2 regions of the Cellulomonas wangsupingiae genome follow, and region 1 is predicted to be linked to the other one. Evidence: predicted binding sites of a transcription regulator. Region 1 holds the regulator's gene; the other holds the start of a gene.
The links. The regulator HrcA, encoded in region 1, represses chaperone genes, less so after heat shock. The targets are predictions, from matches to a motif close to TTNGCACTCGNNNNNNNCGAGTGCNAA.
Positions count from the first base shown of each region.

Region 2: groES (co-chaperone GroES) is a predicted target of HrcA. The motif match lies at 3,641-3,667, and genes of this name have one in related genera.

Region 1 covers NZ_CP101989.1:2,500,714-2,506,233, forward strand. The annotation lists gene ppdK (pyruvate, phosphate dikinase) at 1-541, shown strand, start outside; gene NP075_RS11615 (16S rRNA (uracil(1498)-N(3))-methyltransferase) at 710-1,468, opposite strand; gene dnaJ (molecular chaperone DnaJ) at 1,465-2,589, opposite strand; gene hrcA (heat-inducible transcriptional repressor HrcA) at 2,677-3,699, opposite strand; gene NP075_RS11630 (DUF3097 domain-containing protein) at 3,883-4,752, shown strand; gene NP075_RS11635 (hypothetical protein) at 4,823-5,520, opposite strand, start outside.
Region 2 covers NZ_CP101989.1:2,935,527-2,941,046, forward strand. The annotation lists gene guaB (IMP dehydrogenase) at 1-532, opposite strand, end outside; gene NP075_RS13495 (response regulator transcription factor) at 607-1,281, opposite strand; gene NP075_RS13500 (MerR family transcriptional regulator) at 1,478-2,557, opposite strand; gene NP075_RS13505 (WhiB family transcriptional regulator) at 2,816-3,112, shown strand; gene groES (co-chaperone GroES) at 3,207-3,500, opposite strand; gene NP075_RS13515 (class I SAM-dependent methyltransferase) at 3,753-4,955, shown strand; gene NP075_RS13520 (glutamate--cysteine ligase) at 4,955-5,520, shown strand, end outside.

The DNA of each region.
Region 1 (5,520 bases):
CGAGATCATGGTCCCGCTGGTCGGCTCCGTGCAGGAGCTGCGGCTCGTGCGCGACCGTGCGCAGGCGATCATGGCGGACGTGGCGGCCGAGCAGGGCGTGGCCATCGACCTTCCGGTCGGCTGCATGATCGAGCTGCCGCGCGCGGCCCTGACGGCGGACCGCATCGCCGCCCAGGCGCAGTTCTTCTCGTTCGGCACGAACGACCTCACGCAGACGACGTGGGGCTTCAGCCGGGACGACGTCGAGGGCGCGTTCTTCGCCCAGTACACGGCGAACGGCGTGCTGTCGGTGTCGCCGTTCGAGACGATCGACGTCCGGGGCGTCGGGCAGCTCGTGCAGATCGCGGTCGAGAAGGGTCGCCAGACCCGCCCGGACCTGACGCTCGGGGTGTGCGGCGAGCACGGCGGCGACCCGGAGTCCATCCGGTTCTTCGACGCCGTCGGGCTCGACTACGTCTCGTGCTCGCCGTTCCGGGTGCCGATCGCGCGCCTCGAGGCCGGCCGCGCGGCCATCGAGCACGAGGGCAGCGACTCGCGCTGACCTCACCGGACCCGTGAGGGCGGCGGCCCACCCCGTCTTGCCGCCGCCCTCACGCCTGGGGCCGGATCGCCCTCTCACCCCGGGATCGGCGCCCCCGTCGGCACCCCTCCCCGACCCGGCCGGTGAGAGGTCGGTCCGGCCCGCCACACGGGCGCGGTGCGCCGTCGGTCAGCCCCAGCGGCCGAGCCGGTCGGCCAGCATCGCGAGCGCCACGTGGCCTGCGGTGGACGTGCGCAGCACGTGCGGGCCGAGACGGCACAGCAGCGCCCCGGCGCCCGTCAGGGCGTCGACCTCGCGGTCGCTGATGCCACCCTCGGGCCCGACGACGACCACCAGCTCGCCGGCCCCCGGCAGCGGGGCCTCGCGCAGGGGCCTGGTGGCGGACTCGTGGAGCACGACGACCGTCCCGCCCGCGGCGACGGTCGCGACGACCCGTGCGACGAGGCCCTTGTCGTCGAGCGAGTGCTCGACCAGCGGCATGCGCGCGCGCCGCGACTGCTTGGTGGCGGCGCGCACGGTGCCGACCCAGCGTGCGCGGCTCTTCTGCGCACGCTCGCCACGCCAGATGACGACGGACCGCTCGGCCTGCCAGGGCACGACCACGTCGACGCCGACCTCGGTCGCGGCCTCGATCGCCATCTCGTCACGGTCGCCCTTGGCCAGGGCCTGCACGAGCACGAGGCGCGGCACCGGCTCCGGCTCGACGACGACCTCCTCGACGGCGATCCGCACGCCGTCGGGACCGGCGGTGCGCACCCGCCCCACGAGCCGGACGCCCGCGCAGTCGACGACGTCGACGCGCTCACCGGGGCCGCGCCGCTGCACGACGCCCGCGTGCCGGCCCTCGGTGCCGTCGAGCAGGTACTCGCCGCCCGCCCGGACGTCGCCGAGCTGCCCCGGCTCGACGACGAAGACGGGTGCGCTCACCGGCCCGCGAGCTTGTCGCGCAGCTTCGCGAACATCCCGGGGTTGGCGGCCGACAGGCGCCCCTCGGGACGCTCCTCGCCCCGGAGCGCCGCCAGGCGGCGCAGCAGCTCGGCCTGCTCCTCGTCCTCGGGCGTCGGGACCAGCACCTCGACGTGCACGTGCAGGTCACCGCGGCCGCCGACGTGCAGGTGCCCGATCCCCAGCCCGCGCAGCGTGACGACCTGCCCCGGCTGCGTGCCCGGCCGCAGGTCGACCTCCTGCGGCCCGTCGAGCGTCTCCATGGTCAGGACCGTGCCCAGCGCCGCGGCGGTCATCGGCACCTGCAGCGTCGCGTGCAGGTCGTCCCCGCGGCGCACGAACGTCTCGTGCTTGCGCTCGCGCACCTCGAGGTAGACGTCCCCCGCGGGGCCACCCGCCGGGCCGACCTCGCCCTGGCCGGTCAGCTTGATGCGCGTCCCGGTGTCGACGCCCGCGGGCACGTCCACCGACAGCGTCCGGCGCGAGCGCACGCGGCCCTCGCCGGCGCACTCGGTGCACGGCTCGGGGATCACGGTGCCGAAGCCGTGGCAGGCCGCGCACGGCTGCGTCGTCATGACCTGACCGAGGAAGGACCGGGCGACGCGCTGGACGGACCCGCGCCCGCCGCAGGCCTCGCAGGTCCGCGGCGACGTCCCGGGCCGGCAGCACGTGCCCCCGCAGGTGGGGCAGAGCACCGCGGTGTCCACCTGCACCTCGCGGTGCACCCCGAACGCTGCCTCGGCCAGGTCCAGGTCGAGGCGGACGAGCGCGTCCTGGCCGCGGCGCGCACGCGGCACGGGACCGCGCGGGGCACCGCCCGCCGCGGCACCGAAGAAGGTCTCGAAGATGTCCTGGAAGCCGAAGCCCCCACCCATGCCGCCGCCGGGCGACGACGGGTCGGCCCCCATGTCGTACGCACGACGCTTCTCGGCGTTGCCGAGCACGTCGTACGCCCGCGACACGCCCTTGAACCGCTCCTCGGACGCCGGGTCGGTACCCGCCACGTCGGGGTGCAGCTCGCGCGCCAGGCGCCGGTAGGCCTTCTTGATCTGCTCGGGCGTCGCGTCGCGCGGGACACCGAGGATCTCGTAGTAGTCGGTCACGTGGCGTGCTGCTCGCTTCCTGCTCGTGCGGGGTGTGCCCGGTCCCGCGCACCGGGCGCCGGACGACGCGTGCACGGGGCGTACCGGTCAGCCCGCGAGGATCCGGGTGAGGTACCGGGCGACGGCGCGGACCGCCGCCATGGTCTGGGGGTAGTCCATGCGCAGCGGGCCGACGGCGCCCAGGACGGCGACGGAGGAGCCGTCACCGCCGTAGCCGCTGGTGACGATGCTCGTCTCGGCCAGGCCCTCGTGCTGGGTCTCGCGGCCGATGCGCACCGCGACACCGCCCGAGTCCTCGGCCATCTCCGACAGCAGGCGGAGCAGGACGACCTGCTCCTCGAGCGCCTCGAGCACCGGGCCGATGGTGTGCGGGAAGTCGGCACCCGCGCTGCGCGCGAGGTGGGACGCGCCGGCGACGACGACGCGCTCCTCGCGCTCCTGGGAGAGCGTCTCGGCGACCACCGCGACGACCGACCGCGCGAGGTCCTCGCCGTCGGGCGTGAACTCGGCGGCGAGCGACTCGAGGGCGCCGTCGAGGTCGGCCAGCCGCAGGCCGGCGGCCGCGACGTTGAGCCGCACCCGCAGCCGCGCGACCACGGCCTCGTCGAGGTCCGTGGTGAGCTCGAGCGTGCGCTGCTCGACGCGGCCCGTGGTGGTGATGATGACGACCAGCAGGTGACGCGCGCCGACGGGCACCAGCTCGACGTGCCGCAGCGCGGACCGCCGCAGCGAGGGGTACTGCACGACGGCGACCTGGTGCGTGAGCTGCGCGATGAGCCGGACCGCGCGGTCGATGACGTCGTCGAGGTCGACGGCCTCCTCGAGCAGCGTGCCGATGGCGCGCTTCTCGGCGGCGGACAGCGGCCGCACGCCCGTGAGCCGGTCGACGAACTCGCGGTAGCCCAGGTCGGTCGGCACGCGGCCGGCCGACGTGTGCGGCTGGACGATGAGCCCGGCCTCCTCGAGGGCGGCCATGTCGTTGCGGATCGTGGCCGGGGACACGCCCAGGGCGTGCCGCTCGGCGAGCGCGCGGGAGCCGACGGGCTCGCGGGTCGCGACGTAGTCCTCGACGATCGCCCGCAGCACGTCCAGCCGACGGTCCTCGCTCATCGCTCCCCTCCTGTCCTTGGTCTCCTCGTGGGTCCGTGCGCGGCCGTCCACGGCCGGCGTCACGGCGGTCCTGCGTGGCACTCGCAGGGACCGAGTGCCAATTCTACGCGGTGGACCGCGCCCCGGGGTGGTCCACCGCGCGTCACGGGAGCGGGCGCCCGGCGGACCTCCTAGAGTGCCCGGGTGAACGACGACCGCTACGGCTCCGACGTGCTGTCGGGCGGCCGCGCCGCCCCCCGCCCGGCCCACCACCGTCCCGCGCGCACGTCGCGCGAGCAGGCGGCCGAGCGCGGCCTCGTCGTCGAGGACGTCGAGACGGGCTGGGTGGGGGCCGTCGTGCGCGTCGAGAAGTCCGGGGGTCAGCACGTGGTCGTGCTGGAGGACCGCCGGGGCCGGACCCGCACGTTCCGGCTCGGTCCGGGCTTCTGGGTGGACGGGGAGCCCGTGGTCCTCACCGCGCCCGTGACGTCGCGCGCGCCCGCGCGGCCGACGCGCACCGCGTCCGGCTCCGTGGCGGTCCCCGACGCACCGGCGCGGGTCGCGCGCGGGTCGCGCATCTGGGTCGAGGGCAAGCACGACGCCGAGCTCGTCGAGAAGGTGTGGGGCGACGACCTGCGCGTCGAGGGCGTGGTCGTCGAGCTGCTCGACGGCGTCGACCACCTCGAGGACGCGCTGCGCGAGTTCCGTCCCACCGCCGACCGGCGGGTGGGCGTGCTCGTCGACCACCTGGTGCCCGGCTCGAAGGAGTCCCGGCTGGCCGCGCAGGCGCTGCGGGGCGTGCCCGACGGGACCGTCCTGGTCCTGGGCCACCCGTACGTCGACGTCTGGCAGGCCGTGCGGCCGCAGCGCGTGGGGCTCGACGCGTGGCCGACGATCGAGCGTGGCACCGAGTGGAAGCGTGGCATCCTGCGCGAGCTGGGCTGGCCGGCCGACGACCAGGCGGACGTCGCGCGCGCCTGGCAGCGGATCCTGCGCTCGGTCCGGTCGTACGCGGACCTCGAGCCGAGCCTCCTGGGACGGGTCGAGGAGCTCATCGACTTCGTCACGACCTGACGGCGGCCCGGCCCCGCGCGGCGGGACCCGCCCGGTGGCGACCGGACGGGCCCGCGTGCGCCGGGCCGCGTCAGACCGCGACCTGGCCGCCTGTCAGCCGCCGGTACGCGAACACGGTGAGCAGCGCGCCGACCGGCAGGGAGACGAGCACGCCGACGCCGCAGACGAGCGAGCCGACCCAGCTCACGACCGCGACGACGAGGTAGACGAGCACGCCCGTGCCGAGGTCGCGCGTCTGCAGCGCGATGCTGGTCCGGATGGCCTCCACCGCGCTCTGGTCGCGCTCGACGATCGCGACGACGGCGTAGAACACGAAGAACCCGACGACGACGAACCCGATCTGGCCGACCAGCGGCACGAAGCTCGCGACGAGGCCGACGGCGGCCATGATGACTGCGAGGAGCACGAGCTGGGCCGCGTGCGACGTGTCGAACAGGTCCCCCACGGACAGCGGCCGCCCGTCGGCGACCTTGAGCGCCGCCTTGACGAACGCCGCGCTGAACAGCACGAGCAGCAGCACGAGCAGCGCGACGTAGACGGCCACCCCGATCGACGCGCCGATGCCGGCCACGACTCCCGCGGCGCCGTCGGAGCGACCGGTGAAGGCGGCTGCGCCGCCGACGAGGCTCAGCCCGATCACCGCGACGACGGCGATCACGACGAACCACGCCAGGCCGCCCAGGACGAAGGCCGCCCAGTGCTGTCCGAACTTGGAGAACGCCCACGACAGCCCGCTGCCGATGTCGACCTGGCCGGGCGCCGAGCCGT
Region 2 (5,520 bases), 430 kb from region 1:
CCACGGGGGCCGTGACCAGGGGCATCGACGTCATCTCGTCGCGCACCCGGCGCGTGGCGAACTCGCCCGGCGGGACGAAGCGCAGGTCGCGGTTGGTGATGATGCCGACGAGCCGGCCGTCGCCGTCGACGACGGGCAGGCCCGACACCCGGTACGTGCCGCACAGCGCGTCGAGCTCGGCGAGCGTCGCGTCGGGCCCGACCGTCACCGGGTCGGACACCATGCCGGACTCGGAGCGCTTGACCAGGTCGACCTGGTGCGCCTGGTCGGCGATCGACAGGTTGCGGTGCAGGATGCCCACGCCGCCCTGGCGCGCCATGGCGACGGCCATCCGCGACTCGGTCACGGTGTCCATCGCCGCCGAGACCAGCGGCACGCGGACCGAGATCTCGCGCGTCAGGCGCGAGCTCGTGTCCACCTCGGAGGGGATGACGTCCGTCTCGCCGGGGAGCAGCAGGACGTCGTCGTAGGTGAGTCCGACCCGGGCGAACGGGTCCGCAGGGGCGGTCGTGGGAGACTCGGGCGCCGTCATCGCCTCAGGATACGTGGCGCGACGGTGCGTCCGGGTGGGCGGTCCCGGCTGGCGGACGCCCCTGCGTGGTCGCGTCAGTCGATGATGCCGCGTCGCAGCCCGATGGCCACGGCCTGCGCGCGGTCCGACGCCCCGAGCTTGCGGAACAGCCGGCGCGCGTGCGTCTTGACCGTGTCCTCGGACAGGAACAGCTCCTGGCCGATCTGCGCGTTGGAGCGACCGTGGCTCATGCCGATGAGGACCTCGATCTCGCGCTTGGTCAGCACGGGCGTGGAATCAGCCGGGCGCGTCGTGAGGCCGGCGTCGGCGCGCTGGGCGTGCGCCTCCTGCAACGGCGACGCCGGGTGGGGCACCGCCTGCGCCCCGGCCGGCGCGGACGAGACCGGGCTGGCCTGCACGTGGGCGGCGACGGCGGCGAGCTCGGCGCGGCCGACGTCGGGCGCGAGGAAACCGCGGGCGCCCAGGGCGAGCGCGCGGTCGAGCGCCTCCCCGTCCTCAGGGCCGGCGAGCAGGACGACCGCCGCCGAGGGCGCGACGGCACGCAGCCGCCGGATCGCCTCGGCCGGGCCAGCACCGGGCAGGTGCGCGTCGAGCAGGACGACCGTGGGAGCGATGCGGCGCGCGAGCGCGAGCAGCTCGTCCGCGGTCGCGGCAGCCCGGACGGGCGCCAACGACGGCACGCCGATCGATGTCACGACGAGCCGCTCGCGAACGGTCGCCGAGCCGTGGCAGACCACGACTCCAGCCATGGGGTTCCTCCTCGCGCCGATCCCGATACCACACGCGTGCACGGGTCCATGCCTGCATCGGCGTTACCGGTGCGTCACGTTAGCCCCCGGGACGTACCGTCGATAATCGAACGCGCCGTTTCCTCACAGTTACGGGCGCTCGCGTGCTATGCGATCACGCGTTCGGGTCATCCGGTCGTGGACGAATGAGACAACGTCACAGCGGCGACGACTGGACGACCGCGGCCAGCGCCTCGTGGAGCAGGCCCGGCAGGGTGCGCGCGCGGTGGACCGAGCGGTCCAGCGGGACACGCCCCTCGGCCGCTTCGGCCACCATGACGAACTGCGGGAGGTCGCTGCGCTCCTGCGCGAGCCGGGCGACCACGGACAGGTCCGGCGTCGGCGACTCCGACAGGGTCACGACGGCCCGCGCCCGGGTCATCAGGGCGAGCTCGCCCGCGTGCCGGGTCGACACGGGTCCGGCGACGAGGCGCGCGTCGACGCCGCCGTCGACCAGCGCGGCCGCGAGCACGTGCGCGAGCACCGGCCGCGGCTCGCCCGGGACGGGCAGCAGCAGGACGACCGGGGCGCCGGAGGGCGGCGGCGTCGCGGTGTGGGCACGCAGGGCCGCGAGCACGGCACCGAGCAAGGTCTCGCGCGCGTCGACGCCCGGCCGCTCGACGACGGTGCGGCGCGCGAGGGCCGCGAGGGCCGGCTGCACGAGTCCCGTCCACCACCGCGCGAGGTCCTGGCCGGCGGCGACGTCGAGGAGCGCGGCGCAGCGATCGGCCCGGCCGGTGAGCGCGGCGTCGACCAGCGCGACGGTCGCGCCCGCTCCCCCGTCGGCCCGGCCGGACGTCGCGGACCCCCTCGCGCCCCCGTCCGTGCGCGCGCTGGGCACCGTCGTCGCGGGCAGGCGGCCGGTGAGGTCGTCGCTGGCCGGGGTGGTCGGGGGCACGACGGCGTCACGCACGTCGGACGAGAGCGCGAGCCGCGCCGCCTCCGCCGGGGCGACACCGTCGATGGTCAGCCGCCGCATCACCAGGAGCCGCTCGAGGTCGTGCGTGCTGTAGCGCCGGTGCGCGCCGGCGGAGTGCTCGGACGGCCCCAGCCCGTAGCGCCGGTCCCAGGTGCGCAGCGTGGCCGGGGCGACGCCGAGGCGGCGCGCGACCGCCGCGACCGTCAGCGCCGGGCTGCCCGCGCCGGGCGGCTCCGGAGCGCGGTCCGCCTCGGCGGCCGGCCCGGTGCGCTCCGCGTCGCCGGGACCCACCGAGGTCTCGTCTGCTGCGGGCGCCATGACGCGATTGTGCCAGCCGGTGGCGCGATCGCCCGCCGGGGGCCCGTACACGCCCTGAGCGCCCGGACGGACGTCCTGCACCTCCGTCCAGATCGCGCCAGCGAACCGCGCCGCACGATCGCGTCAGAAAGAGGGTCTTGAACAACTTGTGGCGCGGTTGTAGCGTTGCGGCACGTCGCCACGAGAACCACGGTGTCGACGACGACTTTCGTCCCGGCGGTGCCGCTGGACGTTCACGACGCAGCCCAGGAGGAACACATGGCCGAGATCTCGCGTCTGCCCGGACCGGTGATGGACCTGTGGGAGTGGCAGTTCGACGGCGCGTGCCGCGACGCCGACCAGGACCTCTTCTTCCACCCCGAGGGCGAGCGCGGCTCGGCCCGTCGTCGTCGTGCGGAGGCCGCCAAGGCGATCTGCGCCACGTGCCCGGTGCTGAACGAGTGCCGCGAGCAGTCGCTCGCCGTGCGCGAGCCGTACGGCGTGTGGGGCGGCCTGTCCGAGGAGGAGCGGGCCGCCGTGCTCGCCGACCGCGCAGGGCGTCGCGTCACCGCCTGAGCCGACCACCGACCTGGGTGCACGACGAAGGCCCCCTCCCGAGGGAGGGGGCCTTCGTCGTGCCCGGGACGCGTCCCGGTCAGCAGATCTGTCGTCAGCCGACGATCGCGAGGATGTCGCGCGCCGAGAGGATCAGGTAGTCCTCACCGGCGTACTTGACCTCGGTGCCGCCGTACTTGGAGTAGATGACCTTGTCGCCGACGGCCACGTCGAGCGGCACGCGGTTGCCCTTGTCGTCGATCCGACCGGGGCCCACCGCCAGGACCTCGCCCTCCTGGGGCTTCTCCTTGGCGCTGTCGGGGATGACGAGACCCGAAGCAGTCGTCGTCTCGGCCTCAAGGGTCTTGACGACGATGCGGTCCTCGAGGGGCTTGATGGAGACCGACACAGCGGACCTCCCCTTCGCATGTGAGTAGTTCAGGTGAGTGTCTGCGCCGCACCGTCGCCGCCGTCGTCGCGGGAGCCGGGGCCACGGGCACGGTTGGCACCCTCACGGGGAGAGTGCCAGATCCTCACTCTAGGAAGGCGTTAGCACTCGGTCAACCCGAGTGCCAGCATCCACCCGTTTTCCGGGCTCGTGACCCGCCCGCGCGGCCGGAGCGCCGTGACCAGCCGCGGCGCGACGTGGGAGGCTGGGCACGTGGACGACGCCGGCCTGGTCAAGCTCCTGCGACCCGACGGGTGGGCGCTGCTGCAGGCGCTGCCGCCGTACGACGAGCGGCTCGCGCTGCCGATCGCGGAGCGGCTGCAGAAGGAGGGCCTGGACCCCTCCCTCGTCGCCGCCGCGCTGACGCAGTCGCGGCTGCGCGCCAAGGCCCGCGGCAAGCTCGGCGACTTCGCCGACGGGATGCTCTTCACCGTCGCAGGGCTGGAGCAGGCCACCCGCCTGGAGGTCGCGGCGCACCACGCCCGGCGGTACCTCGATGCGGGCTGCACCTACGTGGCGGACCTGACGTGCGGCCTGGGCGCCGACGCCCTCGCGCTCGCCGGCGTGGGCCTGCGGGTGCTGGCCACCGACGTCGACGAGACGACGGCCGCGCTCGCGACCGTCAACCTGCGCGCCTTCCCCGAGGTCGAGATCCGCATGGGCGACGGCCTCGCGCTCGACCTCGTCGCCGAGGGCGTCGACGGCGTGTACGCGGACCCCGCGCGCCGCACCGGCACGGGCCGGCGCGTCTTCGACCCCCGGGCGTACTCCCCGCCGCTGGACGAGGTGCTCGCCGTGCGCGACACCGTCCCCGCGCTGGGCCTGAAGCTGGGCCCCGGCCTCGCGCACCGCGACCTGCCGGTCGACGCCGACGCGCAGTGGGTCTCCGCGGACGGCGAGGTCGTCGAGCTCGGGCTGTGGTTCGGCCCCCTGGCGCCCGACGGCCCGGGACGCTCCGCGCTCGTGCTGCGCGACGGTGCCGCGCACACGCTGCGCGCCCACCCCGACGGCGTCGACGACGCGCCCCCGGTCGGGCCGGTCGGCGGCTACCTGTACGAGCCCGACGGCGCCGTCATCCGCGCCGGCCTGGTCGGCACCGTCGCGCACCGCGTGCGCGGACGGCTGGTGGACCCGACGATCGCCTACGTGACGTCCGACGCCCTCGCCGACCGCACCGCCTGGTACCCGTACGCGACCGCGTACCGGGTCCTCGACGAGCTGCCGTTCGGGCTCAAGCGGCTGCGCACGTACCTGCGGGAGCGGGGCGTCGGCCGGCTGACGATCAAGAAGCGCGGCACCGCGGTGGTCCCCGAGACGCTGCGCCGCCAGCTGGACCTGAGGGGCGGAGCCGAGGGCACGGTCGTGCTCACGCGCGTCGCCGGCCAGCAGCGTGTGCTCGTCGTGGAGCCGATCTGATGGCCGCGCCCGTCGCCCTGCCGTTCGCGCACTCCGAGCGCTCGACCGTCGGGATCGAGTGGGAGGTCGCGCTGGTCGACCAGGACTCCGGTGACCTGCGGCAGGCGGCGCAGGCGATCTTCGCGGCCGTGCAGCCCCCGGACGGGCGGGACCACCCCCACATCACCTCCGAGCTGCTGCTCAACACGGTCGAGGTGTCCTCGGGCAAGTGCCGGACGGTCGGCGAGGCCGGTGCCGACCTGCAGCGCGCGCTCGACGAGGTCGCGGCCGCCGCCCGGCCCCTGCGGATCGAGCTGATGGGCGCGGGCACCCACCCGTTCGCCAACTGGGCCACGCAGCGCGTCACCGACAAGCAGCGCTACACCACCCTCATCGACCGGACCCAGTGGTGGGGCCGGCAGATGCTCATCTACGGCGTCCACGTGCACGTCGGCATCGAGGACCGCGCCAAGGTCCTGCCGCTGAGCCGCGCGATGCTCACGGTGTTCCCGCACATCCAGTCGCTGTCGGCCTCGTCGCCGTTCTGGGGCGGCCAGGACACCGGCTACGCGTCGAACCGGGCCCT